Regions from separate parts of the Shewanella sp. SP1S1-7 genome, predicted to be linked through region 2. Evidence: predicted binding sites of a transcription regulator. Region 2 holds the regulator's gene; the other holds the start of a gene.

Region 1 (15,051 bases), on a different contig from region 2:
AACGATCGGGCTGCGGCAACTGCAATCTAAGTTTTTGCGTAATAAGCTAATTTGGATTTTGAGGAAGGACAGCACTTGCCCTAAAGAGTCGTGTAGCTCCCGCGCGATCACGCCGCGTTCCTCCATTAGCGCCAGTTGTTGTCTTTGCTCCGTGGCATTATGGATTACGATTGAGCGGGTCAACATAATCGCGAAATTATTAAATAGCGCGATATTCGGTGTTTGGTCGGCAATTAACTCTAAATAGCCTAAATTAGCCTGCTCAAATTGCAGTGGGAAACGGGTACTCTCTTGAGTCATATCTGGCCAGCCGCCATCGGCCTCAATCACTTCAAGTTCTTGCTCTGGATACTGGATAATGAGCCTAAGGTAGTCGAGTGACTCATAGCCTTTTAACTGATTTAGTGCCGCTTTGAGCGCTTTGTAATCGAGCTTATTTGCGTTTAATGTCAGTAGGTTATCGTATAAAAATGCCAGCTCATTGTTGGCCCGAGTGAGTGCTAAGGTTTTCTCTGCCACCTGCGACTCTAAATCGCCATAAAGCATGGCGAGTTCCTTGGCGGTTTTTTGCAGGGCATGGGTGAGCGCTGTAAGTTCGATATATTCGGTTTCGGGCATTTCGATTTCAAAATTGCCTTTAGAAATAGTATTCGCCGATTCCATAAGCTTTTGCAGTGGGATTACCACTTTCTTCTTAGTAAAACGCACCGCCACAAAGGCGATAATGAGCATGACGCTTAAGCCTAATATTTGGCTGGCGGCGAGGAGCCTGAGTTTAAAGGCGGCGTGGTGCTCCATCTCCAATACCAGTAAATCTATGGTGTCGACAAAGTCCTTAAGTGACGCCACATAGTCGCGGGAGTTTTCCTGCTCTATGTAGTATTTCATCACCAGCCATTTATCGATCACGAGCTGATATTGATCGGCAATCTTACGTGGACTAAACCAACTATCTGAAGGCTTTAAGGTATCGGAATAGAGGGTGTTTTCGAATTCGATTATTTTATCGAGCGCAGCATCACTGCCAGAGTTGGCGTAAAACATCAATCGATAGCTTTGCATCCGCAAAGAACCCGAGGCGTTAATCGCCTTAGCGTCGCCCAAGCTGTAAGACAAATTGATGATAGCAAAGGTTGATAAACTGCTAGAAAGCAGAATGAGTACTAACATTAATCCTAAGATTTTTGAGGTTAGACTGCCTCGTTTCATTAATCCGCTATTCATTTTAATGGCCGCTGTTATGGCACTTTGCAGTGGTTTTTACATTAGAAAATAATGTAATACATTAACAAAAGTATAGAAGTGTGAACAACAACACCTTTACATTTTGATCTAGCGCAAACTTCGACCTAGATACCCCCTAAGAGGTATATGTTTAGCGGGATTAACTCACTAAGTTTGACCATGGAGATGTCGTGATTTACAACAATAATGCAACACGGAGATGAGATGATGAAGAAGATGACAGGTAAGTCCTTTGCACTAAGTGCACTGGTTGCCGCCAGCTTCATGGCGGCGGGCGCAATGGCGAGTGATAAAACTGAGCCTCGCAACGAAGTTTATAAAGACAAATTTGCTAATCAATACGCTAGCTGGCATGACACAGATAAAAGCACTGAGAATACCGATGTGTTAGCCTCGGACCCGAGCTTAGTCGTGCTGTGGGCAGGTTATGGTTTTGCGAAAGATTACAACGCACCACGTGGCCACATGTATGCCATTACGGATGTGCGTAACACTCTGCGTACTGGCGCACCTACCAACGCGGAAGATGGCCCAATGCCTATGGCTTGTTGGAGTTGTAAGAGCCCAGATGTGCCGCGTTTGATTGAAGAACAAGGCGAAGATGGTTACTTCAAAGGCAAATGGGCAAAAGGCGGCCCAGAAGTGGTGAACACCATAGGCTGCGGTGACTGCCATGAAAAAGGCACGCCAAAACTGCGTATCTCTCGCCCCTTTGCTGAACGTGGTATGGAAGCATTAGGCACACCTTTTGCCAAAGCGTCTAAAAAAGACAAGCAATCAATGGTCTGTGGTCAGTGTCACGTTGAATACTATTTCGAGAAAAAAGAAGGCAGAAAAGGTTTCGTTAAATTCCCTTGGGATATGGGCACAACCGTTGAGCAAATGGAAACCTATTACGACGGTATTGAGTTCTCCGACTGGACGCATGCGCTGTCTAAAACCCCTATGTTAAAAGCGCAGCACCCTGGTTATGAAACTTGGAAACTCGGTGTTCATGGTAAGAACGATGTGAGCTGTGTTGATTGTCACATGCCAAAAGTGACTAACGACAAAGGCCGTAAGTACACAGATCATAAAGTGGGTAACCCATTTGATCGTTTTGAAGAAACCTGCGCGACGTGCCACAGCCAAAGTAAAGAGTTCTTAGTCGGCTTGACCAACGAACGTAAAGCGAAAGTAAAAGAGCTTAAAGGCCGCGCCGAAGCACAACTGGTGAAAGCGCACTTTGAAGCCGCAGCCGCTTGGAAAGCGGGTGCAACTGAAGCGGAAATGAAGCCTATTCAAACCGATATTCGTCATTCACAATGGCGTTGGGACTATGCGATTGCTTCACACGGCGCTGCTGCTCACGCTCCTGAAGAAGTCTTACGTATTTTAGGTACCGCAGTAGATAAAGCGGCTGATGCGCGGGTTAAATTAGCGCAACTGTTGGCGAAAAAAGGCATCACAGATCCTGTCGCTATCCCTGATATTTCGACTAAAGCTAAGGCACAAGCCGCTTTAGGTATGGACATGGAAAAAATGAATGCTGAGAAAGAAGCATTTAAGAAGGACATGTTACCTAAGTGGGATGAAGAAGCGAAAAAACGCGAAGCCACTTATAAATAGTGTTTAACAAATCGTTTTTAACCTGAGCTAACCCCTCATGTAAGCAAAAGCCCTCGCTGACTCAGCGAGGGCTTTTTTATGGGAGTGAATGTCAACGTCATGCCTGAACCAAGGGCTGTTTACTTCATTAGAGCCAAGGAATGAATTGCTATTTGATCAGTTTTAATAATGCCCTAAAGCGCTCGCCTTGGGCTTGATGTTGTAATTCAAATAATAGCGATTCCACGTTAGTTAATAAGGCGCCTCTGGCCGTCATCATCTGAATACCCAGTTGTTTATTATCGGCACTGCGTGATGAGACGCCATCTGCGACGAGATGCACCGAATATTGCTGTCCTATAAGGTCACAACAGGTTTGATAAACACACACATGGGTTTCAATGCCCGCCAGTATGACGTGTTTACGATTTGTCTTAGTGAGTGCCTGCGCAAACTCTTCACAGTGCCAACCGCTAAAATGTTGCTTGGCAATGGGGGAGCCGCTTTTCTCTAGCAAGGTTTGAAGCTCAGGACTGGTTGCTCCGAGCTTATCGGGTAGCTGTTCTAACCAGAGTATGGGTATTTCAAATAATTGTGCACCTTGAATTAAGGTCTGTAGTTGTTGGTGCAGCTTGTCACTGTTATCCATGATTTGTGCAAGTTTTCCCTGCACATCGACGATAACGAGAACACATTCTTCAGGTTTTAACATCGGGCCTTCCTTCTGCGCTTGATGATTGTCTTAGTGATGATCTTCGCTTTTGTTTAAGAGCTTGTACTGTGATGCTCAGATTTCATCTCGATTTACGCTTTTCCAGTAAACCTCAATTTAACCTTGTTACCAATAGGCCTAAGGTCGAATAGCGACTGCACTTAAGCTGCTCACTAAAAGAGTGCGTTGCACTTGTTTGTGCTCGATTATGGTGCATTTTTAACCTTTAAAAATAATTTAATTTATTTAAATCCTATATTAATCAGCGAGTTAAAGTTTTGGCCTAATGATTGAATTACCTTTGATACAAGTTAATAACAATCGCGTTTTTTTGGAGGTCAGGATGAAACTAGTCAGCGCTATCATCAAGCCGTTTAAGTTGGATGATGTCCGTGAAGCTATCGCCGGAATAGGTATTGAAGGCATGACGGTGACCGAAGTTAAAGGTTTTGGCCGTCAAAAAGGGCACACAGAGTTGTATCGTGGCGCCGAGTATCAGGTGGATTTTTTGCCAAAAGTAAAACTAGAAATTGCCACTAAGGCTGAAAATCTTGACATGTTAATTGAGGCCATCACCACTGCGGCTCATACGGGGAAAATTGGCGACGGTAAGATCTTCGTCGTCGACTTAGAACATGCTATCCGTATCCGTACGGGTGAACTCGATACAGAAGCGCTATAAGGGGCTGATAATGGAAGAATTAACAAAACTAGGTGGCACAGTCACTGAACTACGCTTTGCACTCGATACCTTTTACTTTTTGATCTCAGGTGCTTTGGTAATGTGGATGGCAGCGGGATTTGCCATGTTAGAAGCGGGCTTAGTTCGCTCTAAAAACACCACTGAAATTTTAACTAAGAACGTGGTGTTGTACGCGATTGCCTGTGTGATGTACCTATTGGTTGGCTACAACATTATGTATGTCGATAACACTGAAGGAGGCTGGTTGCCATCGATTGGTACCTTAATCGGTTCTCAATCATCGGATGCGAGCCATGCATTAGAATCTGACTTCTTCTTCCAAGTGGTGTTTGTGGCAACTGCGATGTCAATTGTCTCTGGCGCCGTGGCGGAACGGATGAAGTTATGGGCTTTCCTGTTCTTCTCTGTGGTAATGACTGCGGTTATCTATCCAGTGGAAGGGTATTGGACTTGGGGCCAAGGTTTTATCGCAAAACTGGGCTTTGTGGACTTTGCGGGTAGCGGTATTGTGCACATGACTGGTGCGACTGCAGCGATTGCGGGGGTATTATTGCTCGGTGCACGTAAGGGAAAATATGGCCCTAACGGTCAAGTGAATCCTATCCCAGGATCTAACTTGCCAATGGCAACCTTAGGTATGTTTATTCTGTGGATGGGCTGGTTTGGCTTCAACGGTGGCTCGCAATTAATGGTGTCGGATGCGGCGAATGCGAGCTCAGTGGCAAAAGTGTTCGTTAATACTAATACTGCGGCTGCATTTGGTGCTATCTCTGCGCTTATCGTATGTAAGATGATTTGGGGTAAAGCGGATTTAACCATGATACTCAACGGTATTCTGGCGGGTTTAGTGGCGATTACGGCAGATCCGCTATCACCTTCACTGTTAATGGCGGGCGTGATTGGTGTGGTTGCTGGTGGTTTAGTGGTGTTCTCTATTGTGGGCTTAGATCGCATTAAGATCGATGATCCAGTGGGCGCGATTTCAGTACACGGCGTGGCGGGTTTCCTTGGGTTAATGTGTGTGCCATTATCCAACGCTGATGCGACCATTACTGGGCAGTTGACCGGTGCAGCCTTCATCTTTACTTGGGTATTCTGTTCATCCTTTGTGGTTTGGTATGCGATTAAGAAAACCATGGGGATCCGTGTGACTGAGGAAGAAGAATACAATGGTATGGATGCGTCTGATTGTGGTATCGATGCTTACCCAGAGTTTGTTACGGTTAAAAATGCTGGTTAAGTAAACTGGCGAATTAATTGTGATTCAACTTGATGCCTAGTGTGGAACGAGGGATAGTAAAGCAGAGCTTAGGCTCTGCTTTTTTTATGGATCATCGCAATGGTTGAAGCTCAAGTAGTTTAATGGGGAAGGCATAAGTCGGTTGCCGCGCATTACTGCTTCCTTGCAGCATTATTTACCTGCACCATTTACTGCACGAATAAAGGAGTGAACTATGAGCTTAAATGCCACAGCAGTCGGTCAATTTACGCGACTCAGTCTTATCGTCATTGCTGGCTTGATATCAGTCTCTGCCTTAGCAGGAGAAGTCATCGTTAATCGATCGAGTGAGCCAGTTGATGCCTTTGCTGTGCGCGATCAAGTGCTCAAGGATTTTGAGTGGCAGGAGTCGCTTCGTCGTCAACAGCAGATCCAAATTCTGCAGGCTTTACCCTTAGGTTGTATTACTGTGATGAAGCCCTATCGCTATTTTACCTGTGGGGAGCATAACTATCGGCCATACCATTACCAGCAGCGTGAGCTATACATAGAGGTTGTTCAACCTTCGCAGTAACTAACGTGTTAAATCACTTATAGTTATTTTTTAACGATAGCGATTGTCATTTTTTGTAACCATTTTATGTCGTCTTTTTCGCCATTTGTAATAAGCTCAAATAGGAGCTAATGGTGTGGGAGGACATATGTCAAAACTATTCCGAGCCGTATACCTGAGTGCCATCATGGGCACTGTACTCAGTCAGTTGGTTGCCTGTAGCTCGACGACCATCGCGCCTGATCCGTCTGATCTTGAGTCGCTACTTGCCGATTCACTGTTTACCCCTGTCGCCGATATTCCTTCCGTTGCGGATATTTTTTATCTGCCGCCTGAGGTGGTAACAGATGTAAAGCGTAGCTATGACAAATATACTTTTTCCCATAATAACGCCATGTTAGCCAACGAATGGTTAGCCAGTTATATCAATGCCAGCCAAACCAATAGCGCTAAAATTGATTTTCGCTACCAAGATAACCTGACCCAAATTGCCCGTGAAACCTACGCCCAAAGGGCAGGGAATTGCATGTCCTTAGTGGTCATGACTTCTGCGCTGGCGGATATATTGAATGTGGGCGCTGAGTATCAAGATATCGCTATTGAACCCATATGGGACAAGCAAGGGGATTTCTATTTAATCAATGGTCATGTGAACTTACGCTTACTTCCGCCCGAGAATTTACATTCAGTCTATGTGTCATCCGCAGCAATCTTAGTGGACTTCATGCCCGAGCGCGCCCTAAGAGGGTATGGTAAGACCCGAGTGAATAAGCAAACCTTGATCAGCATGTTTTACAATAACATGGCGGCAGAGTCTTTAGTGAATGGCGATTTAGATAGGGCCTATGCCCTCATCAAAGCGGGTTTAAATGTCGGCCAGTTTGTCCCCTCACTCAATACGCTCGCCATTATTTATCGGCATAAAGGGGATGAGAAACGAGCCGAACAAGTGTATCGCTATGCGCTTAAGTTTGAGGCGAAAAATTTAACCACGCTTTATAACTTAGCTTTGATTTTAGGGGATCAGGGCCGGCTTGATGAATGGGCTGAAATCAATAAAGTGCTTGAATTAGCAAGGATACGTAATCCTTATTATTACTATGATATGGCGCAGCAAGCCTTCGATGAACATCAATACGACGAGGCTTTAGCATGGTATCAAAGGGCGTTGGCCAAAGCTGATTATCGGCATGAATTCTTCTTCGGTTTATCAAAAACCTATTGGGCGCTGGGGGATGAAAAGCGTGCCAAACTGAATATGGAAAAAGCGCTGGCTTTGAGCCGTGATGATTCAGAGCGTCATCGCTATCAAAACAAGTTACAAGTCATGATGCACCATTAGTATTGGCCTGCTCTAGCATCCAGTTCTCTTGCATAGAGAGCTGGATCAATTGCACTCATTCAAGCGTTTAGTCGTTAATATCTTAGCTGACAGGCATGGATAGCTCACTCGTACTTGCCGCAATCATTCCCCGCTTGCTTTTTATCCGCCATATTCGATTTTGTTCATTAAGGCTGTGAGTTAGCTGGCATATTTGAATTTTGATTTTTTTAAAATATATTAAAACAATAAGTTATATTTGATTTTTTTAAATGGAGACAACTTGGTTGCATTGGCGCTTGAGACTCGATAAATTGAACTCAGTATTGCAGTTGAGATCCCTTATCGCAGCGATAGAAATAGCCTAAAACACCAGAGTTGGAGCAGTAAAATTATGTATTACCAAAATGATGACGTTCGCATTAAAGAAGTAAAAGAGTTACTTCCTCCTATCGCGATTCTAGAACGATTTCCTGCTTCCGAAAAAGCCTCTGCGACTGTGTTTAATGCGCGAAATAGTATCCACAATATTCTGGCTAAGTCTGATGATCGCCTGTTAGTGGTAATTGGACCTTGTTCTATCCACGATCCCAAAGCGGCGTTGGAATATGGTCAGCGTCTGGTTACGCTGCGTGAGCAGTATAAAGATCAACTCGAAATCGTGATGCGAGTGTATTTTGAAAAGCCAAGAACCACAGTAGGTTGGAAGGGGCTGATTAACGATCCTTACATGGATAACAGCTTTAAACTCAATGATGGTTTACGTACTGCGCGTAAGTTGTTAGTGGACTTGAACGACAGCGGTATGCCAACCGCGGGTGAGTTTCTTGACATGATCACCCCGCAATATATGGCAGATTTAATGTGCTGGGGAGCCATTGGCGCCCGAACAACTGAGTCACAAGTGCACAGAGAGCTAGCCTCGGGTCTTTCTTGTCCGGTCGGTTTTAAAAATGGGACCGATGGCACCATTAAAGTCGCTATCGATGCGATAGGTGCTGCCAATGCACCGCACCATTTTTTATCTGTGACTAAGTTAGGCCATTCGGCGATCGTTTCGACCAAAGGGAATCCTGATTGCCACATTATTTTACGTGGCGGCCGCGAGCCTAATTACAGTGCGCCGCATGTCACTGAGATTAGTCAGCAATTGTTAAAAGCAAAGCTTGCCGACAACATCATGATCGACTTTAGCCACGCCAATAGCAGTAAAGAGTATCAACGTCAGTTAGTGGTGGCTGAAGATGTGGCAGGTCAAGTGGCGACGGGGAATACTGCTATTTTTGGCGTTATGGTCGAAAGCCATTTAGTGGAAGGTCGTCAGGATTTAATTGAAGGCCAAGAGCTGTGTTATGGCCAGAGTATTACCGATGCGTGTATCGGTTGGGATGATACCGAGAGCCTGTTGGCCATTCTGAATCAGAGTATTATCGAACGCCGTCAGGTTTAATTGTCTGCTCGTGCGAACATAAACCGCAACGATACCTGAGTTAGTCGTTAACGATTGCGGGTAAAGTAAAAACAAAGGCGCTATCCCGGCGCCTTTGTTTTATCTATTTATTGCTTATTTCAACAATGTATTCATTTGCTTTGGCTAAGCTACCAAAGGCGGCAATAAGGTTGTCTCTACCTTTATCTTGTATCTCTGGATTGCCTGATTCGATCATCATCCACACCCAAGTTTGGATCAGTGGTAATGGCGGGTATTGAACTTTAGCGGAATCCAACATAAAGCTTCCTTTGATCTTATTTAATTTGTTTGTCTTAATGTTCTCGCTAGAGCTTGGGCGTATGAATCGCAAAATCTAGCGCGTAGAGGTTAACAAATTCTATCGATTTGTATAACCGCCTCCATGGCATTTTGGGCAAAACTGCAAAAATAATCAACAGCAGTAAGGTTGAGCTAAGCCTTCCCCCACAGCAAACTTGTCTTCTGTTATACGGCGCAAAGGTCAAGTCAAATGCAAGCTATGGGTATTTATGTCAGCACAGAAATCAGTATAAATTCATTTCTTGTGAATGTGCCAGTGTAATGCGTAAGTATGACGTTTTAGCTTTTGACAAGATCAGAATAGCAACGGATTGTGTCGTGAATAAGTCTATTTGTCTGTCAGGAAAATCTGATTGATTTTATTCAAGCTTTGCTCGTTTCGTTTAGCTTATGTCTGGTTTGTACTGTTACAATTGACATAACTCATTCAAGGTTATCTCCTATGCGCCCAACGTTATATTTTGAAGGTCCAGTTGATAAATTAAACTGGCACGTCATGAAGCTGCTTTGGCCTTACTTATTGGAATACAAAGGCCGTATTGCGCTGGCGATGTCATGCCTCATCATCGCTAAGCTGACCAGCGTGGCTTTGCCTTTTATTCTGAAGCATTTGGTCGACACCTTAGATGCCGATAAAACCGCGCAAGCCCTCAGTGTGCCCGTGGGATTAGTGTTGGCCTATGGTGCGATTCGTTTACTGACGGCGATTACGGGGGAGATCCGCGATACCTTGTTTGGTCGGGTGACTGAGCGGGCGATCCGCCGTTTAGGCTTAGCGGTATTCGACCATTTACACCGACTTGATCTCGATTTTCATCTAGAGCGCAAAACTGGCGGTCTATCCCGTGATATTGAGCGCGGCACCAGTGGCGTGAGTTTCCTCATGCGGTTTATGGTGTTCAACATAGTGCCGACCTTGCTCGAAATTGTCATGGTGATTGGCATTTTCTTCTATAACTACGGCATTGCGTTTGCGGCAATCACTTTTGTTGCTGTGCTGGCTTATATTATTTTTTCTGTGGTCGCGACCGAATGGCGTACTGAGTATGTTCGTGATGCGGCCAAGGCTGACTCGTTATCGAATACCCGCGCCATCGACAGCTTGCTGAACTATGAAACGGTAAAGTATTTTAATAATGAAAAGTATGAGTCGCAGCGCTATGACCAAGCGCTTGAACAGTGGGAAGTCGCTAAACGTAAAAACCGCTTATCTTTGTTTGCGCTTAATGGCGGACAAGCTGTGATTATCGCTCTGGCGATGACAGCTATGATGGCGCTGGCGGCTTACCGAGTCACCTATGGCGATATGACCTTAGGTGATTTTGTGTTGATTAATGCGTTTATGATGCAGCTCTTTTTACCCCTTAACTTTTTAGGTTTCGTGTATCGCGAAATTCGCGGCGCCTTAGCCAATATTGAGCGTATGTTTAGCCTGCTCGATAAACATCCCATGATAGTCGACTCACCCCAAGCGCTCGATTTTCAGCCTACTAAGGGTGAGCTGGTATTTGAAAATGTGAATTTCAGCTACGACGAGCGGCAAATTCTGCGGGACGTGAGTTTTAAGGTCGCTGCCGGTAAAAAGGTTGCTGTAGTGGGCGATAGCGGCGCAGGTAAATCGACACTGATTAAATTGCTGTTTCGATTTTACGATGTGGACCAAGGCGCGATTAAAATCGATGGACAAGATATCCGTCATCTTACGCAAGATGCGTTGCGACGGGCCATAGCTATCGTGCCGCAAGATACAGTGCTGTTTAACGATTCATTAGTTGAGAACATACGTTATGGTCGCCCGGGCGCGACGGATGAAGAGGTGCGCAACGCGATTAAACTGGCGCACTTAGAGCAATTTATTGCATCGCTTGCCCTTGGTTGGGATACAAAGGTGGGTGAGCGCGGCTTAAAACTCTCTGGTGGAGAAAAACAGCGGGTCGCAATAGCGAGGGCCATTTTGAAGGGCTCACCCGTGCTGGTATTTGATGAGGCGACATCCTCGCTCGATAGTCGCTCCGAGCAAGCGATTTTGTCGGCACTGCGGGAAGTTGCTAAAGGGCACACTAGCCTTGTGGTGGCTCATAGATTATCTACTATTGTCGATGCTGACCAAATCGTCGTCTTGAGCCAAGGTGAAATTGTTGAGCAGGGTAATCACCAGACTTTGTTAGTGGCAAATGGTCTATATGCCAAATTATGGCGGATACAAAATGAGCAGCAACATACTCATCTGAGCAGTGAATAGCGCAATACAGTTCAGTCTTTATTCAGCTTCGGCTCTCTATACTCAAATGCCAACACATCAATCGGAAGAGATCTGGCATGGAAAATATTGCACTGAGAGTGAACATTGAAGGCAAAGAAGAAAAAGTCGCCACTGATTGGTTTGCCATCATGGCGACATTGAAAAAACGTGGTGTTGATTATGATTCGCTGCAACGTATTCATGCTGAATTGAATGCGGGTCTACTGGTGACGACTCGGTGTCTTACTTTGGCTAAGGTCAATCCAGAGATGGTACTTGCGGGCGTGATCCGCGATATGCATGTGCCGACAAGTGACTATATGATGAGCATGCGCTAAACATCATAGAAAATGCGTTAGAAAGTCAGCGTTTGATGAGAATGTGGGAGGGTAGTGGTGAGCAACTATTCTCGATGCTCAAGGAAGAGTCATTTTGCTTTAACGCTTTATATCTTGTTTAAGACCAATAGTGCCGAATTAAGCTACGCCATTCAGCTTGCCAGCTTTCCAACCTTCGCATAAAAGATTCAATTTAGGCGCTGACTCATCGATCAAGGTGAGTCGAATGATCTGTCCTTCACGAAAACACACAAGCTCGCCTTCGATCTCAGTCAGGCGATTACAGCTCTTACAGCTCGTGCTTACAGTTTTACTGGCGGGCAGTTGGCTTACGAAGCTAGATTTCAAAGTGTTTCCTTAAGTTCAATTGTGGGTAAGGTATTTGAATAACGCCTCACCTCACGGATCTTACCTCTTTTGTGATACGCATTCAAATATACCTTATGTAAAACTCATATAGACAAAAGTTGTACTGGCTAATCACCGCAAGGGTTTGCGGCTATTTATCCATGTGCGAATAGAATTTGTCGAGTGAGATAGATAAACCGCTATCGAGCACAATTCGTACATGTGAAGGCTTAAGTTGTCTTGGCTCTGTCACACCGCAAGAGTGCGCGATTAGCCCTAAGTCATGGTGTAAATTATGATTATAGTTAGCGACCCGCGTCGATTTATCCCTAGGATTTAGCCCTTGTTGAAGTTTTGGATTGTGCGTAGTGATACCCGTTGGACAGGTATCTTTATTACATTGCAAGGCTTGAATACAGCCGAGGGCGAACATGTTGCCACGGGCCGATGCGATAAAGTCAGCACCTAATGCCAAAGCCCAAGCGACTCTAGATGGGGCGATAAGTTTGCCCGAGGCGATGACTTTGATACGTTTACGCAAGCCTCGTTGGATCAAGATATTGACTAGGATAGGTAAGCTTTCTTTCAGCGGTAATCCGACATAATCCATTAACGGTTGCGGCGCTGCGCCCGTGCCGCCATCGGCGCTGTCTAAGGTGAAAAAGTCGGGGGCTGAGTCTTCGCCGCGGCGTTCAATTTCATCACATAAATCTTCCAGCCATTGTACTTCACCGAGTACGGCTTTAATGCCAGTAGGTTTACCTGTGACTTCACGAACTCGCTCGACCATATCCAAAATGTCGTTCACTGACTTAAATTCGATATGGCCATTGGGGCTGATTGAGTCGTGTCCCTCAGGAATGCCGCGAATATGGGCAATTTCAGCATTCACTTTAATACCGGGTAAAATGCCACCTTTGCCTGGTTTTGCCCCTTGGCTCATTTTGATTTCGAACATTTTGACTTCTGGATGAATCGCTATCGCTTTCAGTTTTTCATCGTCTAAATGTCCTTGTTCATTTCGCACACCGTATTTTGCTGTTCCAATTTGAAAGACGAGATCGCAGCCACCTTTGAGATGATATGGGCTCAAGCCGCCTTCACCCGTGTTAAGCCAGCAACCCGCTTGCGCGGCGCCATGGGAAAGGGCGGTGATGGCTGGGCGCGATAGGGCGCCAAAACTCATGGCTGAAATATGGCAAATGGCTTGAGTCGTATAGGGCTGGCGACAGTGAGTGCCAATCGTCAGCGGATGAATAGGAGTGATATCTTCATCTTGGGTCGGAAAGGCGGTATTCATAAACATGATAGTACCAGCTGTATCCAAAGGGCGAGTCGAACCAAAGGCTATGGTTCTATCGACATTTTTGGCGGCGCGGTACACCCAGCTGCGTTCAGCACGGTTGAAGGGCAGTTCTTCCCTGTCTTGGGCGAAAAAGTATTGTCTGAAAAACTCACCTTGTTTTTCGAACAGATATCGAAAACGACCAATCACGGGATAGTTATGCCTTACCGCTTGTTTGGTCTGCATTTTATCTGCGATATACATGTAAATAACCGCGAGTACTGCGAGTCCTATAACGATCAAAAACAGTCCTGAAAACAGATCGAGTCCCCACATAAACCAATTGAGTTCACTCATGTTATTTATCCTTATTCTTGTCCGTAACGGGTGGCGATCAAGCTTGCGGGTTGGCCATCATTAAGAGAGAGTAAAAACAGCTGACTGTAGTCCTCTTCGCCGATCGCTTGGATCTCAGGTCCACCCAGGGCTTTGATGATTAATGGCACTGTGTTTGAATGACCAGCGATGAGCGTATTACCTCGTACCGCATGCACTTGTTCGACAATCAGCTGAATATGTTCTTCGATAGGTTTGGCTGCCTCGACTATCGTCACGGGCAAATGGCGAGCCTCGGCGATAGGCGCGAGTGTTTGCTGGGTTCGCTGGTATTGAGTCGCGATGAGTTGCGACAATGGCGTGCGGTTCAAGGCGGTGATCAGTGACGTTGCGCGCATTTCCCCCTTGGGCGATAACTGTGGGTCATTGGCTGGCGTGTCGGCTTTTTCGGCATGTCTGACTAAAATAATCAGCCTGTTTTCAGCATGGGCTTGGCTAATCGGGGCGAGGCTGAGGCAAGTTAAGATAATAAGACCGGTGAGCAAACTAAGGCGTTTGATATTGATGCTCGTATAGTGCTCAATAGTGCACTTAAGCATTTGTGTAAACACGTGAAAGCGGAAATGACTCAAATTGCGGCCTGCTGCCATGGTGTAACATCCTTTTCTATTGGCTTATCTCTAAGCTCGACGATAGTAATGATCTGCATGCGGGTGGATGGCGCTTTATGCACTTTATACAGAATAAACCCACTCAATTTATGCGGGCCTTATCATGACCTTGTGGTCACGATGGTACTTCAATTCTAAAAATTACTAAAGCTGGTTAAATTTTGGTCGATAATAAAGTCGACCCGAATTGAATGGATAGTCATCATGGAAATCAATAAACCCTCTCAAGTGCAAAGTACCCCTTTGCCGCAGAAAAAATATGCTGAAAATACGGCGCCTAAGGGTACCGAAGTGAGTGATTCGAAGGACGCGAAAACCACCGAAGTGACCTCGAAACAAACCGCGCAGCAAACGAGTAAGCAGCTGATGAATCAAGCGATTTTATCGGCACAGCAAGATGTGAATATCAAGTCAGGCGATCAGTCTATGATCTTGCTTTATCGCGCTGCGATAGAGTCGATTAATAAAGAGTTAGCGCCTACTATGGGCGAGAACGCGATTCAAACTGCTTACGATAATGGCGTAGATACATCGCCAGAAGCGACTGCAGATCGTATCGTGAGTTTTGCGACGCAGTTTTTTAGCATTCACCAGCAACAAAACTCGGGTATGAGCTTAAATGAGCAACTCGATAGTTTTATGGGGATTATTGGTGGTGCCATTGACAACGGTTTTAAAGAAGCGAAAGACATTCTGTCTGGCCTTAGAGTCTTGCAGGGG
Region 2 (15,051 bases):
AACTAGAGTCGCGCCCCTCATTGCGTAGCACACTAAAACGCAGACAACAAAAAACCAGCTTTTAAGCTGGTTTTTTAATGGGTCGAGATTTAATCCCTCAGGCCTAACTCAATAGCTCAATAGCTCAATAGCTCAATAGCTCAATAACTCGTTACTGAGTACGCACAACCTGCGCGCCTAAACCTTGGAACTTATTCTCAATGTGCTCGTAACCACGGTCTAAGTGATAGATACGATCGACAATCGTCTTACCATCGGCCACTAAACCCGCAATCACTAGACTCGCTGACGCGCGTAAATCCGTCGCCATCACCTGCGCACCACTTAAGGATTCAATCCCTTGGATGATGCAGGTATTACCTTCAAGCTCCATGGTTGCACCCATACGAATAAGCTCTGGTACGTGCATAAAGCGGTTTTCGAAGATGGTCTCGGTAATGGTGGCCGTACCTTGCGCTAAGGCATTAAGCACACAGAACTGCGCCTGCATATCCGTTGGGAAACCGGGATAAGGTGCCGTCTTGATATTGACCGCCTTTGGACGCTTACCTTGCATATCAAGCTCAATCCAATCTTCGCCCGTCGTAATCTTAGCGCCCGCATCTTCAAGCTTAGCGATAACTGACTCAAGTGATGCAGGATCGGCTTTTAGGCAACGAATACGGCCACGAGTTACCGCAGCAGCAACCAAGAATGAACCGGTTTCGATACGGTCTGGCATCACGCGGTAATTACAGCCCTGTAAACGCTCAACCCCTTGAATACGCAAGGTTGCACTGCCTACGCCGGTGATTTTTGCGCCCATGGCAATCAAGCAATTGGCCAAATCGATCACTTCAGGTTCGCGCGCCGCGTTTTCAATCACGGTTTCGCCATCGGCCAACGCCGCAGCCATCAGTAAGTTTTCGGTTGCGCCGACACTCACCATGTCCATGAAAATGTGTGCGCCCTTAAGACGACCATCAACACGGGCTTTAATATAGCCTTCTTTCACTTCAATCTTGGCACCCATCATTTCGAGGCCATGTAAGTGTAAGTTCACCGGTCTTGCGCCAATGGCGCAGCCGCCTGGCAATGACACGTCTGCGGTACCATAACGCGCCAATAACGGCCCTAAGATCAAGATAGACGCGCGCATGGTTTTCACGAGATCGTAGGGAGCGCAAAACTCATTCAGATTAGTGGTTGAAATGCGGATCTGTCCGTCGCCAAGCTCAGTCACTTCAGCACCGAGGCAACGTAATAATTTACAGCTCGTAGTCACATCGCGAAGATTCGGCACGTTAGAAACCACAAAATCGGTCTCGGCCAATACGCCTGCCATCAGAATAGGCAGAGCCGCATTTTTAGCACCTGAAATGATCACATCACCGGCAAGCGGGGGGCTTGCCTGAATTGTTAGTTTATCCACTTTTCCTCACTAGCTAGGCATGTTGAAAACTTTTTCGCGTTTCCATTGAGTCGGCGTGAAAGTTTTGATCGTTAATGCATGTAATTCACCGCTGGCAATGTGTGCCGTCAACGGTGCATAAATGGCTTGTTGCTGTTTGACTCGGCTCATACCATCGAAGCATTCGCCTACGGCGATCACTTTATAATGGCTACCATCCGAGCTAGCGTGAACTTCTTCAAGCCCTAACGCATCACGTAAAATCTGTTCGATTAAGCTGCATTCCATGAAATCTATTACCCTATTCTCAATGCGCTTCTTCGGTAAAGAAGGCATGTAAATCATATAAATCGATGAGTTTTTTAAGTTGTGGTGAGGCTGAACTCAATTCAAGTTGGCTGCCATGTTCACGCACTAACGCCAGCAAAAATGCCATGCCAGCGCTATCACTGTATTCGAGCCCAGATAAAGACAATATCTGAGTAGACTCGCCCAGCAGTTGTTGCCGCTGTGGCCAAAGTGTAATGACATCGGCTTGGGTTATGCGCCCTTTGAGATGACAAACTGTGCCTTGTTGCACAAATTCAATCACGACTGCGACTTCCCTGATTTAGCCTTGATGGTCACTTTTTCTTTGGTGCGATCTTCGAGCATCTTAATCACAGGATCGATACCCTGCTGACGAATCAGATTCGAGATTTCAGACTGCTTAGAAGACAGTAAGCTCACACCTTCGGCGACTAAGTCGAATGCCTTCCATGAGTCATCTTTCAAACGGCGTGCCTTAAACAGCAGTTTGATTGGCGGACGGCCGGCTTCGATGATCTGCACGTTCACATCCACCATTTTCTCTTTGCTGAAATCAACCCCAGGTGAAAATTCCACTTTTTGATTGGTGTATTCAGTAAAAGCTTGGGCATAGGTCGACACTAAATAACCCTCAAACGCATCGACGAAACGATTACGCTGATCTTCGGTTGAATCCTTAAGATACTGGCCTAAGACTTTGTAAGAAGCGTATTTATAATCAATATAAGGCATCAGTTCTTCACGAACGATCACCTTTAAATGATCTGAGTCAGCATCGATTAGCGCTTTATCTTTATGAAAACGATCGAAGGTTTTATTAGCAACGGCTTTCACCATGGCATACGGGTCCTTAGTGTCGACCACCACATCGGCGGCAACAGCGCTCGTTGTCCCTAAAACCATCACTAACGGCAGTAAAAAACGAGATAAGTTTTTAAACATAGCGGTAACCCCTATTTATCCTTCGAACCCATACTATATAAGAACTGACCAATCAGTTCCTCCAACACTAATGCCGAGCGCGTGTCATCAATCTTGTCGCCATCTTTGAGCATACTGACATCATCGTCGACAAAACCCGGTGTTAACCCTAAGAATTGCTCGCCCAATAAACCCGAAGTCAAAATTGCTAAACTACTGGTTTCTGGGAATTTATCGTAACGCTTATCCATCACTAAGGTGACCACAGCCACTAACTTAACGGGATCTAAATCAATGCCACTGACGCGGCCAACCACAACACCGCCGACCTTAACGGGCGAACGTACCTTCAAGCCACCAATATTGGTGAAATTGGCTTTTATGGTATAAGTGCTATCGCTGCTTTTAACTTCAATATTGGCGACGTTAAAGACCAAGACCAAAAAAGCGGCCAATCCCGTTAAAAGAAACACACCCACTAATAATTCAATTTTTCGTGTCAACATGTTCAGCTACCACTCTGTTAATCCATCTTACCTGTGTCGAAATCCGCAGTGTTCCGTTAGCGGCCAAACATCAGGGCTGTCAGTAAAAAATCTAATGCCAATACAGCGAGGCTCGACTGAACCACTGTCTGAGTCGTTGCACGGCTGATGCCTTCCGGATTTGGGATCACTTGATAACCGCGATACAACGCAATCCAAGTCACCACTACGGCAAACACACCACTCTTGATCAAGCAGTTAACTATGTCCTGACGCCATTCGACCGACGCCTGCAGAATCGACCAAAACGCCCCGCTGTCGATTCCCTTCCATTCCACGCCGACTATGTGACCACCGTAAATACCCACAGCGGTAAACATTAACGCCAGCAATGGCATACTGATCACCCCAGCCCAAAAGCGCGGTGCAATAATCTGCCTTAATGGGTCGATAGCCATCATCTCTAAACTCGATAGCTGCTCAGTACTTTTCATCAAACCAATCTCAGCGGTTAAGGCTGAACCCGCACGTCCCGCAAACAAAAGTGCGGTAACCACTGGCCCTAACTCACGCAGTAAACTGAGCGCCACCATAGGGCCTAAGCTTTCTTCGGTGCCAAAACCAACTAAGATGTTGTAGCCTTGCAGCGCCAACACCATGCCGATAAAAAGCCCTGAGACTAAAATAATCACCATAGATTGCACACCGACCACATAAATCTGGCGTACTAATAATGGAAAGCCTTTGCGCACACGTGGCCAGCGAAAAATCGCCCCCCACAACATGAGCCCTGCGCGGCCAAAACCGAGCACTAACTCAATCGCGCTACGGCCCAAGTCGGCAATACTGTCTATTAACTTCACTTGCCAACTCCTTTTGTCATTAATTCTTGTTGGTAATCATTCGCCGGATAATGGAACGGTACAGGGCCATCCGGCGCGCCTTGAATAAACTGTTTTAGCTGCGGATTGTCGGCGTACTTCAATTCTTCTGGCGTGCCGTGGGCGATAACTTTTTTATCGGCAACCACATACACATAATCGGCAATACCGAGGACTTCATCTACATCGTGAGATACCACAATAGAGGTCAGATTCAGCGCATCGGATAACTCACGAATAAGCTTCACTAACACGCCCATAGAGATAGGGTCTTGGCCGGCAAAAGGTTCATCGTACATCACCATTTCAGGCTCAAGCGCGATGGCTCTGGCCAATGCCGCGCGGCGCTGCATACCACCGGATAATTCACTCGGCATCATCTGGGCGGCACCACGTAAACCTACGGCTTCGAGCTTCATCAGCACGATAGTGCGAATAATGTTTTCTGGCAGACCAGAATGTTCTCGCAGCGCAAACGCCACGTTATCGAACACATTGATGTCGGTAAACAGCGCGCCGCTTTGAAACAACATGCTCATCCGCTTACGCAGACTAAATAATTCATTGCGACTCACACCATGGATATCGTGGCCATCAAATAGCACTTGTCCGTGGTCAGGCGTTAATTGGCCGCCGATCAACTTTAACAGGGTCGTTTTGCCTATGCCGCTCGGCCCCATGATCGCCGTCACCTTACCCCTTGGAATGGACAGGCTAATATCTTCATATATCACACGCTGACCGCGGCTAAACCCCAAATTACGGATCTCAACCAACGGCGTTTGTTCTTGAGTCATGCTTGATTCCGACATTTGCAAAAGAGGTGATCCTAGTCTTCCTAGACTGACCAATCGAAGAGCCGCAAATTGTACGTAATTGCGCTTTAACCTACAACCGAATCGACACTATCGCCCTGCGATACTTTCAATTTGCCTCATTTACAGCGAAAATGCGCCCTAAGTTTTCACTATGCACAGGTAAAATGTTACTTAATGTTTTCAACCTAGTTGCAGAATTGACGATATTGGCTAATTCGTTCGCACTTAGCTCGCTCTTCGTCCACTTTTAGGTGCGATGCGTCGATATACGAGTGTGAAATAGAGGCATCCCGTGCGGTAATACCCACAGCGATACGGGATAAATCCATTGAAATAAACGACAAAGACGATGATATTGCTCAAGACCTTCGGCCGCTAAACAGGTTATTGTGCATGAATAGCTGCCGCAGCTGAACTTGACGAGTCGAATCAATCGCTCTAGCCTGCCGCAATTGTTTTGTTGTTTTAGGGAATTCACCACAATAAGACATATGCTAAATCGTCTGAAAACAAACTAAAACTTGGCAGAAAGCCTATTACATATCATCTTTATCGCGTACCAAATTGTGCTATTCCAATCCCATCAATGGGGCGACAAAGACAATGCAAAAAGAGAGATAGACATGGTAGACAAATCACAACTGCGCCAATGGGGCTGTAAAGTTATCGACATTGAAAAGTCAGCCCTAGACAATCTTTATCAATATGTTGATTCGGCTGAATTTGCAGAAGCTTGCGAGTTGATCCTTAACTGCACAGGCAAAGTGATTGTCATGGGAATGGGCAAATCGGGCCATATCGGTAATAAGATTTCTGCCACCCTCGCCAGCACAGGAACGCCTGCATTTTTTGTGCATCCGGGTGAAGCCAGCCACGGCGATCTCGGGGTATTAGCCGATAACGATGTGATTTTAGCGATTTCAAATTCCGGTGAGTCGAGCGAAATCCTCACGTTAATGCCCGTCATCCAACGTATGGGTGTGCCCGTTATTGCGGTAACAGGTAAACCCGAATCGAACATGGCGCGCTTATCTAAAGTGCATTTATGTATTGAAGTACCCGAAGAGGCTTGCCCACTTGGACTTGCCCCAACGTCGAGTACCACAGCGACCTTAGTGATGGGCGATGCGATTGCCATTGCGCTACTACAAGCAAAAGGCTTTACCCGTGATGACTTTGCTATGTCCCATCCTGGCGGTGCTTTAGGGCGTAAGTTATTGTTAAAAGTCTGCGATGTCATGCATAGCGGTGATGACTTACCGCTCGTTAACCACGATATTTGCATCACAGAAGCCCTGTACGAAATCTCTAAGAAAGGCTTAGGCATGACCGCGATTATCGATGATCAGCGCAAGCTGGTTGGTATCTTCACCGATGGTGATTTACGCCGCGTTATCGATGCCGAAGTAAATCTGCGTACAACGCCCATCGCCGATGTGATGACCCGTAACTGCGTGACCATCACCGACGGTGTGTTGGCCGCCCAAGCGCTGCAAGTGATGGACTCAAAAAACATCAACGGATTAATTGTTATCGATAAAGACCGCCATCCAATCGGCGCTCTTAACATGCTAGACATGGTTAAAGCAGGAGTCATTTAATGCCACAGCAAGGATTTTACGGCCCAATCAGTGATGATGTGTGGCAACGCGCGCAAAAGATTAAACTGTTGATCTGTGACGTCGACGGGGTGTTTTCCGACGGTCGTATTTACCTAAGCAATAGCGGCGAAGAGCTAAAAGCCTTCCACACTCGCGATGGCTATGGCGTGCGCTCGATACTCACCAGCGGTTTTAATCTTGCGGTTATCACTGGACGTCAATCCAAAATCGTTGAAAACCGTATGACAGCCCTTGGGGTTGCCCATATTTACCAAGGCGTAGACAATAAGTTCGAGCCCTATGAAGCATTGCTCGCACTCTATGGCGTTACCCCAGAAGAAGTGGCGTATATCGGTGATGATATTGTCGATCTGCCAGTGATGAATGTCGTCGGTTTAGCTGTCAGCGTTGCCGATGGTCATCCCTATGTGCGTCAGCACGCCCACTTTGTGACCACGCTCAATGGTGGCCACGGTGCCCTGCGTGAACTCACAGATCTATTGTTACTCAGTCAAAATAAATTCACTTCGGCCCATGGAATGAGTATATGAGTCGTGTGACACTCGCGATTATTGCTTTTTTTGGAACTGCATTAGTGCTTTATTGGCAAGTGCAGAACAAACACAGCGGTGATACCGATAATAGAGTTAAAGATCAGAATACCCCAGATTTCATCATTGAAGATCTGCGCAGTGTTGAGTTCAATGAACAAGGGCTAGTCAATAGCCGTGTGACGGCGAAACACATGGAACATTATGATTCAACGAATCAAACTTACTTTACTCAACCTGTTTATCTTGTTTATCCAGACCAAGGTAAAGCACAATGGCAACTCAGTGCAGATCAGGGCAAGCTAAACAAGGAAACGGGCAAGGTTGTACTAGAAAACAATGTTATTATTGATGCCATTAGCGCAGAAGAACCGATCCAGACCTTGTCCACCAGTTATCTGGAACTCGATCTCAATACTATGATAATGACCTCTGAACGTACCATTTACGTCACAGGGAAAGATTTTAATATTCAAGGCCAAGGCCTTTATGCCGACCTCAACGCGCAAGAAGTGAAATTGACCAGTCAGGTAGTAGGAACATATGAAGCAAAATAACGTATTACTTGCCAGCCTAATGCTAATAATGAGCATGAGCGCCTTTGCTAAAGTCGACGACCTAAAGCAGGAAGTTAAAATCAAAGCAGTGAGCCAAACGGCAGATATCAAGAACAACCAGATCATCTTCTTTGGTCCGGTGGAAGTTACCCAAGGCTCGATAAAAATCCAAGCAAATGAACTGCGTGCATTTTCTGCCGAAGGTGAAAATAGCAAAATTTTAGTGGCCACTGGTAACCCAGCAACTTACAGCCAAGTGTTAGACGATGGCCGTCCAGCCTCGGCGAGCGCGAAAGAAATTCGTTACGATATGGCAAGCCGTACCCTGACACTGAAAGGCCAAGCTTCGTTAGATCAAGCAGGTAGCCAAGTGACGGGTAATGTGATCCGCTATAACATCATCCAGCAAAAATTGATTGCAGAAAGCACTGGTAATGGTGACGATCGCGTGATCACTATTATTCAGCCTGAAAGCTATCAAGATGATGCCAAACCAGACGCGCCAGCGGATAGACCTGTGAAAAAGCAGGACTCTAAATGACCCAAATCACCCTAAGAGCACAAAATCTGGCAAAGAGTTATAAGAGTCGCCAAGTGGTTAAAGACGTCAGTCTGACGGTCAAAACCGGTCAAGTCGTTGGCCTACTCGGCCCGAACGGCGCGGGTAAAACTACCACCTTTTACATGGTCGTCGGTCTGGTTAAAAGCGATAAAGGCCACATCTTTATCGACGATGATGATTTAACCGCAGATCCTATGCACCTGCGCGCCCGCAAAGGCATAGGTTACTTGCCGCAGGAAGCCAGTATCTTCCGTAAGCTGACCGTCCATGACAACATCATGGCCGTACTGCAAACGCGCAAAGAATTGAAGAAAGAGCAAAGGGAAGAACAACTCGAGCATCTGCTCGAAGAATTCCACATCACCCACATCCGTGACAGCCAAGGCATGTCATTGTCGGGGGGCGAACGTCGCCGTGTCGAAATTGCACGGGCGTTAGCAGCAAATCCTAAGTTCATTTTGCTCGATGAACCCTTTGCTGGTGTCGATCCGATTTCGGTTATCGACATTAAAAAGATTATCGAACAGCTCAAAAGTCGTGGCCTTGGCGTGTTGATCACAGACCACAATGTCCGTGAGACATTAGATGTGTGTGAACATGCCTATATCGTGAGTCACGGAAACTTGATTGCCGAAGGAACACCCGCAGAGATCTTAGACAATCAGCAAGTTAGGGCTGTGTACTTAGGTGAACAATTCAGGCTATAGTTAATCAAGCGGAGCCAATGCAGGCAATTTATGCCACCATTGGACTCCACTCAAGATGATAACAAGCGACCTCATCCAACAATAATAACGTAGGGATCAGCGGTAACATGAAAGCGTCACTCCAGCTCAAACTGGGTCAACAGTTAACCATGACGCCACAATTACAACAGGCCATCCGTCTGTTGCAACTGTCGTCATTAGAACTGCAGCAAGAGATCCAGCAAGCCTTAGATTCTAATCCCCTTCTCGAGCTGGAAGAGGATCAATTCGACGCCACTAAAGACCCTGTAAACCAAACGCTATCCGATACGGATTTCAGTGAATCTAGCACCCTACCGCCAGAAAAAGACAGCTCCACCATAGACACGGCAGAGTCCTTAACCAAAGAATCCATGCCCGACGAACTCCCCATGGACACCACCTGGGATGAAGTGTTCACCGCCTCTCCCAATTCTGGCCCCGGCGGCAGTCGTGAAGACGATATGCCCTTCCAAGGTGAGACCAGTGAAGGCTTGTATGAACACTTAGAATGGCAAAAAAACCTCACACCGTTTTCTGAAACCGATTTAGCCATTGCCACCGCCATTATTGATGCCATCGACGATCAAGGCTATCTCACCCAAAGCACTGACGAAATCCTCGAAGCCATGGGCAATTCTGAGGTTGAGCTCGACGAAGTCGAAGCCGTACTAAAGCGCATTCAACATTTTGATCCCATTGGTGTTGCCGCCCGCGATTTAAGCGAGTGCCTGTTGATCCAACTGTCGCATTTCGCCGCTGACACGCCCAACCTAGAAAACGCCCGCATGCTGATCAAAGATCATTTAGATCTGATCGCAGCCCGCGATTTTAGATTGTTGATGCGTAAGACTAAATTAAAAGAGGATGAGTTAAGAGACGGCATAGCGCTTATCCAAACCCTCAATCCTCGCCCAGGTTTATTGATTACGCCCAACGATGACGAATACGTCATCCCAGATGTGTCAGTGTCGAAGAAAAATGGCCGCTGGGTGGTTGAGCTGAATCCTGACTGCATGCCAAAAATCAATGTAAACCAACATTATGCCTCGATGGCGCGCAGCACTAAAAGCCAAGCCGATAGCCAATTTATTCGTGGTCATCTGCAAGAGGCTAAATGGTTTATCAAGAGTTTAGAGAGCCGTAATGATACCCTGTTGAAGGTGGCGAACTGTATCGTCCAATATCAGCAAGGTTTCTTTGAATACGGTGAAGAAGCCATGAAACCTATGGTGCTGAACGATATTGCCGAAGCGGTAGAAATGCATGAGTCGACCATCTCAAGGGTGACGACACAGAAATACATGCATACCCCTAAGGGACTTTTTGAACTAAAATACTTCTTCTCTAGCCACGTCGGAACTGACGATGGTGGGGAGTGCTCATCCACAGCAATCAGAGCCTTCATTAAGAAACTGGTTGCAGCGGAAAACCAGAAAAAACCATTAAGCGACAGTAAGATGGCACAGCTTCTGGCAGAACAAGGGATCAACGTAGCCCGCAGAACCATTGCGAAGTACCGAGAGGCTATGCTCATTCCGCCTTCTAATCAGCGTAAAAGTTTATAACCTACAGTGGATATCGGAGGACGTTTCTATGCAAATAAACCTGAGTGGACACCATGTCGAAATTACCGAATCGTTACGCGCATATGTAGAAGAAAAGTTTTCAAAACTTGAACGCCATTTCGAACAGATCAATAATGTGCACGTTGTGCTCAATGTCGAGAAAATGCAACAGATTGCCGAAGCGAGAATAAATCTTATCGGTGGTGAAGTTTTTGCTACTTCAGAGCATGCTGACATGTATGCCGCTATAGACGCCCTGATTGACAAGCTTGATCGTCAGGTTATTAAACACAAAGAGAAGTTAACAAAACACTAATAATGGAACTTTGTACCATACTGCGGCCGGAGTGCACTACCTGCGCCACTCCGGGCAGCAAGAAAAAGGTACTGGAACTCATCAGCGACTTAGTCGCTGCCCAGTACCCGACCCTCTCATCTCAAGAGATATTCGAAAGCCTAGTGGCGCGCGAAAAGATGGGGAGCACAGGTATAGGTAACGGCATCGCCATTCCACATGGTCGACTAGCCGATATAGATCAGCCCATTGCCATACTCATTAAGTGTGAAGAGCCGATAGCATTCGATGCTATCGATAAGCAACCTGTTGATATTTTATTTGCACTACTGGTGCCTGCAGACCAATGTCAGCAGCACTTAAGTACCTTGTCTTGCATGGCCGAAAAGCTGAGCGACAAGCAAATATTAAAGCAATTACGCAAGACGCATGATGAAACGGAACTCTATCAGGTAATCACTGGATGAAACTGGTCATAGTGTCGGGCCGCTCAGGCTCAGGCAAATCTGTCGCCCTAAGGGTACTCGAAGATCTCGGCTATTATTGTGTCGATAACCTTCCCTTGCCCTTAATCGGCACTTTGCTTGAGCAACTCAAAGGCAGTAACGATCTCGTCGCCATCAGTGTCGACGTGCGTAACATGCCTGAGCAGGACAAGGTCTTAGTGAAGCAACTGGCGAGCCTGCCTCCTGATACTGAGTTAACCAGCTTCTTCCTCAATTCCAGCGATAAAATTCTGCTCAAGCGTTACAGCGAGACCCGCCGTTTGCACCCTTTGTCGAAGAGCCAAGTCTCTTTGCAAGAAGCGATAAAACTGGAAGGGAAGCTGCTCGAGCCTATGTCAAAACTGGTCGATCATTACATAGATACGTCGAACCTGAATATCTATGATTTAAGCGACCAAGTCAGACAAATTCTGCTCGGCAGCGTCGATAAAGAGTTAGTGATCAACTTCGAGTCCTTTGGCTTTAAGCACGGTATGCCAACCGAAGCCGACTTTATGTTCGATGTGCGCTTCCTGCCTAACCCACACTGGGAACTGGCGCTGCGTCCATTGACAGGCTTAGATGAGCCCGTGGCTGAGTTCTTAAATCGTCAACCACTCGTGAATAAGTTCATCTGGCAAATCGAAAATTTACTGGAAACTTGGCTGCCACATCTCGAGCGCAACAATCGCAGTTATTTAACTGTGGCGATTGGCTGCACGGGTGGGCAACACAGATCGGTTTACGTCGCAGAGCAATTGGCTAAACGCTTTAGTAACGGTAAACATAAAGTTTATGCCCGCCATCGAGAGCTGAATAATGCCAAAGCTTGAACGTCAGATCACCATCTGTAACAAACTGGGATTACATGCCCGTGCCGCCACTAAGTTGGTGGTACTGGCATCCGAGTTTGATGCGACCATCACCTTAATACAAGGCGATAAACAGGCATCCGCCGCCAGCGTGCTCGGCTTATTGATGCTTGAGACTGGCATGGGTAAAACCATTAAACTTATCGCCGAAGGCCCAGATGCTGAGCCCGCACTCGATGCCATTTGTGCCTTAATCGACGCTAAGTTTGACGAAGCCTGTTAGTTTCATTTCATACTCAGTGTTCCACACAGGCACTCAGATTAGTACACATCACACTTAGCACTGCGTATTTGTGCAGTTCACATCTCGTTTCAAAAGCTTGGCGACACATTTGTCGCTCGACGACACGAACCATAGGCGATTACACTAGCGAGCATTACCGCTGACTCACCTTAGTCTTAGCCGCCTTAATCTATGCGTAAAACGCATGACCTATGCCAGAGCGCTCTATCTGTGACTGAAGCATAGTTATCGCGAAGTCACCGCTAAGTCTCAGCCCTGCGCCAAGCAGCGCACTCTCGAACTAATTTGCCGCACAGTGGCGGACAACTATGGAGGACAAATGCCCGTAGATAATTCAGAAAACGATCACACCGGACATAGTCTAGACCAGTTAAACCAAGCGCTTAGCAGTGGCATGTTTGTGCACGTGCGTAACATGCTGCAAAAAATGGCCGCCTCCGATATCGCGCTGATCTTAGAATCCTCACCGCCAAGTGCCAGACAAGTATTGTGGCAGCTCATCGATCAGGAACAAATAGGCGACATACTCGATGAGTTGAGTGAAGAACTCAAAGACCCGCTGATCCGCAGCATGAGCCCTGAGCGAGTCGCGAAAGCGACAGCAAGCATGGACACCGACGATCTCGCCTATATTCTGCGTAGCCTACCCGACGCCGTTTACAAACAGGTGTTGCAGTCGATGACGGAGCAAAATCGCTTGAGGGTAGAACAAGCCCTATCTTATCCAGATGAGACCGCCGGCAGCTTGATGAACACAGATACAGTCACCTTAAGACCCGATGTGAATATCGATGTGGTGCTGCGCTATCTTCGGCAAAGGGGCAACCTACCCGACACCACAGATACCTTATATGTGGTCGACAAACAGGACAAAGTCCTTGGCGGTGTTAGGCTGGCAGATCTGCTGACTTGCGCGCCAAGCACCACAATTCGCAATATCATGGATCCCAATATTCAAAGTATTCCTGTGAGCATGTCCGACAGCGAAGTCGCGCAGAAATTCGAACGCAATGACTGGGTATCGGCACCTGTCGTCGACAGTGATGGTAAGCTGCTCGGGCGTATCACAATCGATGACGTAGTCGATGTTATCCGCGAAGATGCTGAACATTCCATGATGGGTATGGCGGGGATGGACGGAGATGAAGATACCTTTGGTCCTGTACTAAAAAGTACCCTACGTCGCTCGCTCTGGCTCACGATTAACTTATTCGCCGCCCTGCTCGCCTCGTCGGTCAGCAATATGTTTGAAGGCACTATTGAGCAATTTGCCACTATCGCCATCCTAATGACGATTGTCCCTAGCATGGGCGGTGTTGCCGGTAATCAGACCTTAGCGCTCGTGATCCGCGGTATTGCTTTAGGCCATATCGGCCAAAGCAACGCTCGCTGGCTTATCGGTAAAGAGCTATCGATTGGTTTTCTCAATGGTTTGATGTGGTCGATTTTAGTCTTTGTCGCCGTGTGGCTATGGAAGGATGATATGGCACTGGCGGGATTAATTGGTAGCGCCATGCTGATCAACATGACAGTAGCTGGGCTTGCTGGTGCGAGTATTCCATTGATTTTAAAAAGACTTAAAATCGATCCTGCCCTCGCTGGCGGTATGGTGTTAACCACAGTCACTGACGTGGTTGGCCTGTTCGCCTTCCTCGGATTAGCGACGCTCTACCTGATGAACTAACGCTTTAACAGTTTGAGCTAATAACAAAAACGGCACCTCAAAGGTGCCGTTTTTTATCCCGCAGGAAAACTAAAAAAGGCTATTTTACCGGAGGTTGAAAACCATAACTGCTCAGAATCGCTTGACCTTTTGTCGATAGAATAAACTCAGCTAACGGCTTAGCGGCAGTATTAGCGCCTTGTAAAACCAGTAAACCATAGTCGGCACCCACGGCAAGTTCCTGCGGTAAATCGATGATTTGTAAACTCGGCACTTCTTTTTTAGCCAGCACAGCATTAGTGCAATAGGTTAAAAAGATATCCGCTTGCTTGTTTTCCATCACCCAGCCATAGGGGTTGCGATCTTTAGGCGGTTTAACGCTCTCAGGGCCGCCCGTCAGTTGTAATGCCTTGGTCTCTAACGCGGCTTTCGCATTGGGTTTTACCGCTTCGGCCTTAGCAAAAACGGCCCAGGCATAATCACCCGCGGGATCGGCTTTCGGGGTTGAGGTGCCGACTTTAATCTTAGGATCTAACAAGGTATCGAGTAACGTCGAACTCGTCACCTGAACTGTGTCTTGAGCAACAGCGCAGAGTTGATTACGGGCAAACATTTGCACCGCTTCGCCCTGACCCGAATCCACTAATGCCTGTGGATGTTTCATATTCGCCGAGGCAAAGATATCGACTTTCTCGCCCTCTTGAATACGTTTTAACAATAAACCTGAGGGCGCATATTGCGCTACAACACTCATTTGCGACTGTGCTTGATAAGCAGCAATAATATCACTCATCGCAGCCTTTAAACTGCCTGCGGCGCGCAGTTCTATCGGCGCGACTCCTGTGGTCACTTCGGCTTTCATCGGCACTCCTTGTACAGCAGTCACCATGATGACAGGACTTAAACTCAAGGCTACTAACACATTTTTGCTTATCATAGTCATATTCTCCTTTAGGCACTAAAAGTCATTCTTGTGACTTATTCCCATACAGAACGTGAGATCGATAAAGGGATCAAGCTGAAGTCATCCCAAGGTCATTAGCAGTGATATGTTTGTGGTGCAGGTCACTCAAGGTGCGCTTCATAAAGGACAAATTGTCTAATTGAAGCACGGCAAGCTAATC

Evidence for each region. The regulator sigma-54, encoded in region 2, starts transcription at its own class of promoters, with help from an activator protein. The targets are predictions, from matches to a motif close to GTTGGCACGNNNNTNGNNT.
Region 1: a site for sigma-54 is predicted at 3,822-3,840, ahead of Q4Q49_RS03370 (P-II family nitrogen regulator). Genes of this name have one in related genera too.

The regions. Positions count from the first base shown of each region.
Region 1 is NZ_JAUOEU010000003.1:13,275-28,325, forward strand. Features, by position in the region: gene narQ (nitrate/nitrite two-component system sensor histidine kinase NarQ) at 1-1,224, opposite strand, end outside; gene nrfA (ammonia-forming nitrite reductase cytochrome c552 subunit) at 1,450-2,853, shown strand; gene Q4Q49_RS03365 (hydrolase) at 3,002-3,544, opposite strand; gene Q4Q49_RS03370 (P-II family nitrogen regulator) at 3,888-4,226, shown strand; gene Q4Q49_RS03375 (ammonium transporter) at 4,237-5,487, shown strand; gene Q4Q49_RS03380 (hypothetical protein) at 5,702-6,040, shown strand; gene Q4Q49_RS03385 (hypothetical protein) at 6,168-7,361, shown strand; gene aroG (3-deoxy-7-phosphoheptulonate synthase AroG) at 7,735-8,790, shown strand; gene Q4Q49_RS03395 (hypothetical protein) at 8,894-9,070, opposite strand; gene Q4Q49_RS03400 (ABC transporter ATP-binding protein/permease) at 9,554-11,353, shown strand; gene Q4Q49_RS03405 (hypothetical protein) at 11,431-11,691, shown strand; gene Q4Q49_RS03410 (hypothetical protein) at 11,830-12,039, opposite strand; gene Q4Q49_RS03415 (FMN-binding glutamate synthase family protein) at 12,191-13,681, opposite strand; gene Q4Q49_RS03420 (histidine phosphatase family protein) at 13,693-14,310, opposite strand; gene Q4Q49_RS03425 (DUF5610 domain-containing protein) at 14,536-15,051, shown strand, end outside.
Region 2 is NZ_JAUOEU010000010.1:118,543-133,593, forward strand. Features, by position in the region: gene degS (outer membrane-stress sensor serine endopeptidase DegS) at 1-6, shown strand, start outside; gene murA (UDP-N-acetylglucosamine 1-carboxyvinyltransferase) at 152-1,411, opposite strand; gene Q4Q49_RS10455 (BolA family protein) at 1,421-1,678, opposite strand; gene Q4Q49_RS10460 (lipid asymmetry maintenance protein MlaB) at 1,698-1,982, opposite strand; gene Q4Q49_RS10465 (phospholipid-binding protein MlaC) at 1,979-2,641, opposite strand; gene mlaD (outer membrane lipid asymmetry maintenance protein MlaD) at 2,653-3,126, opposite strand; gene mlaE (lipid asymmetry maintenance ABC transporter permease subunit MlaE) at 3,183-3,968, opposite strand; gene mlaF (phospholipid ABC transporter ATP-binding protein MlaF) at 3,965-4,783, opposite strand; gene Q4Q49_RS10485 (hypothetical protein) at 4,990-5,148, opposite strand; gene Q4Q49_RS10490 (KpsF/GutQ family sugar-phosphate isomerase) at 5,428-6,405, shown strand; gene kdsC (3-deoxy-manno-octulosonate-8-phosphatase KdsC) at 6,405-6,956, shown strand; gene lptC (LPS export ABC transporter periplasmic protein LptC) at 6,953-7,513, shown strand; gene lptA (lipopolysaccharide transport periplasmic protein LptA) at 7,500-8,054, shown strand; gene lptB (LPS export ABC transporter ATP-binding protein) at 8,051-8,782, shown strand; gene Q4Q49_RS10515 (RNA polymerase factor sigma-54) at 8,890-10,368, shown strand; gene hpf (ribosome hibernation promoting factor) at 10,397-10,684, shown strand; gene ptsN (PTS IIA-like nitrogen regulatory protein PtsN) at 10,687-11,130, shown strand; gene rapZ (RNase adapter RapZ) at 11,127-11,981, shown strand; gene Q4Q49_RS10535 (HPr family phosphocarrier protein) at 11,968-12,243, shown strand; gene mgtE (magnesium transporter) at 12,584-13,948, shown strand; gene Q4Q49_RS10545 (molybdate ABC transporter substrate-binding protein) at 14,028-14,864, opposite strand.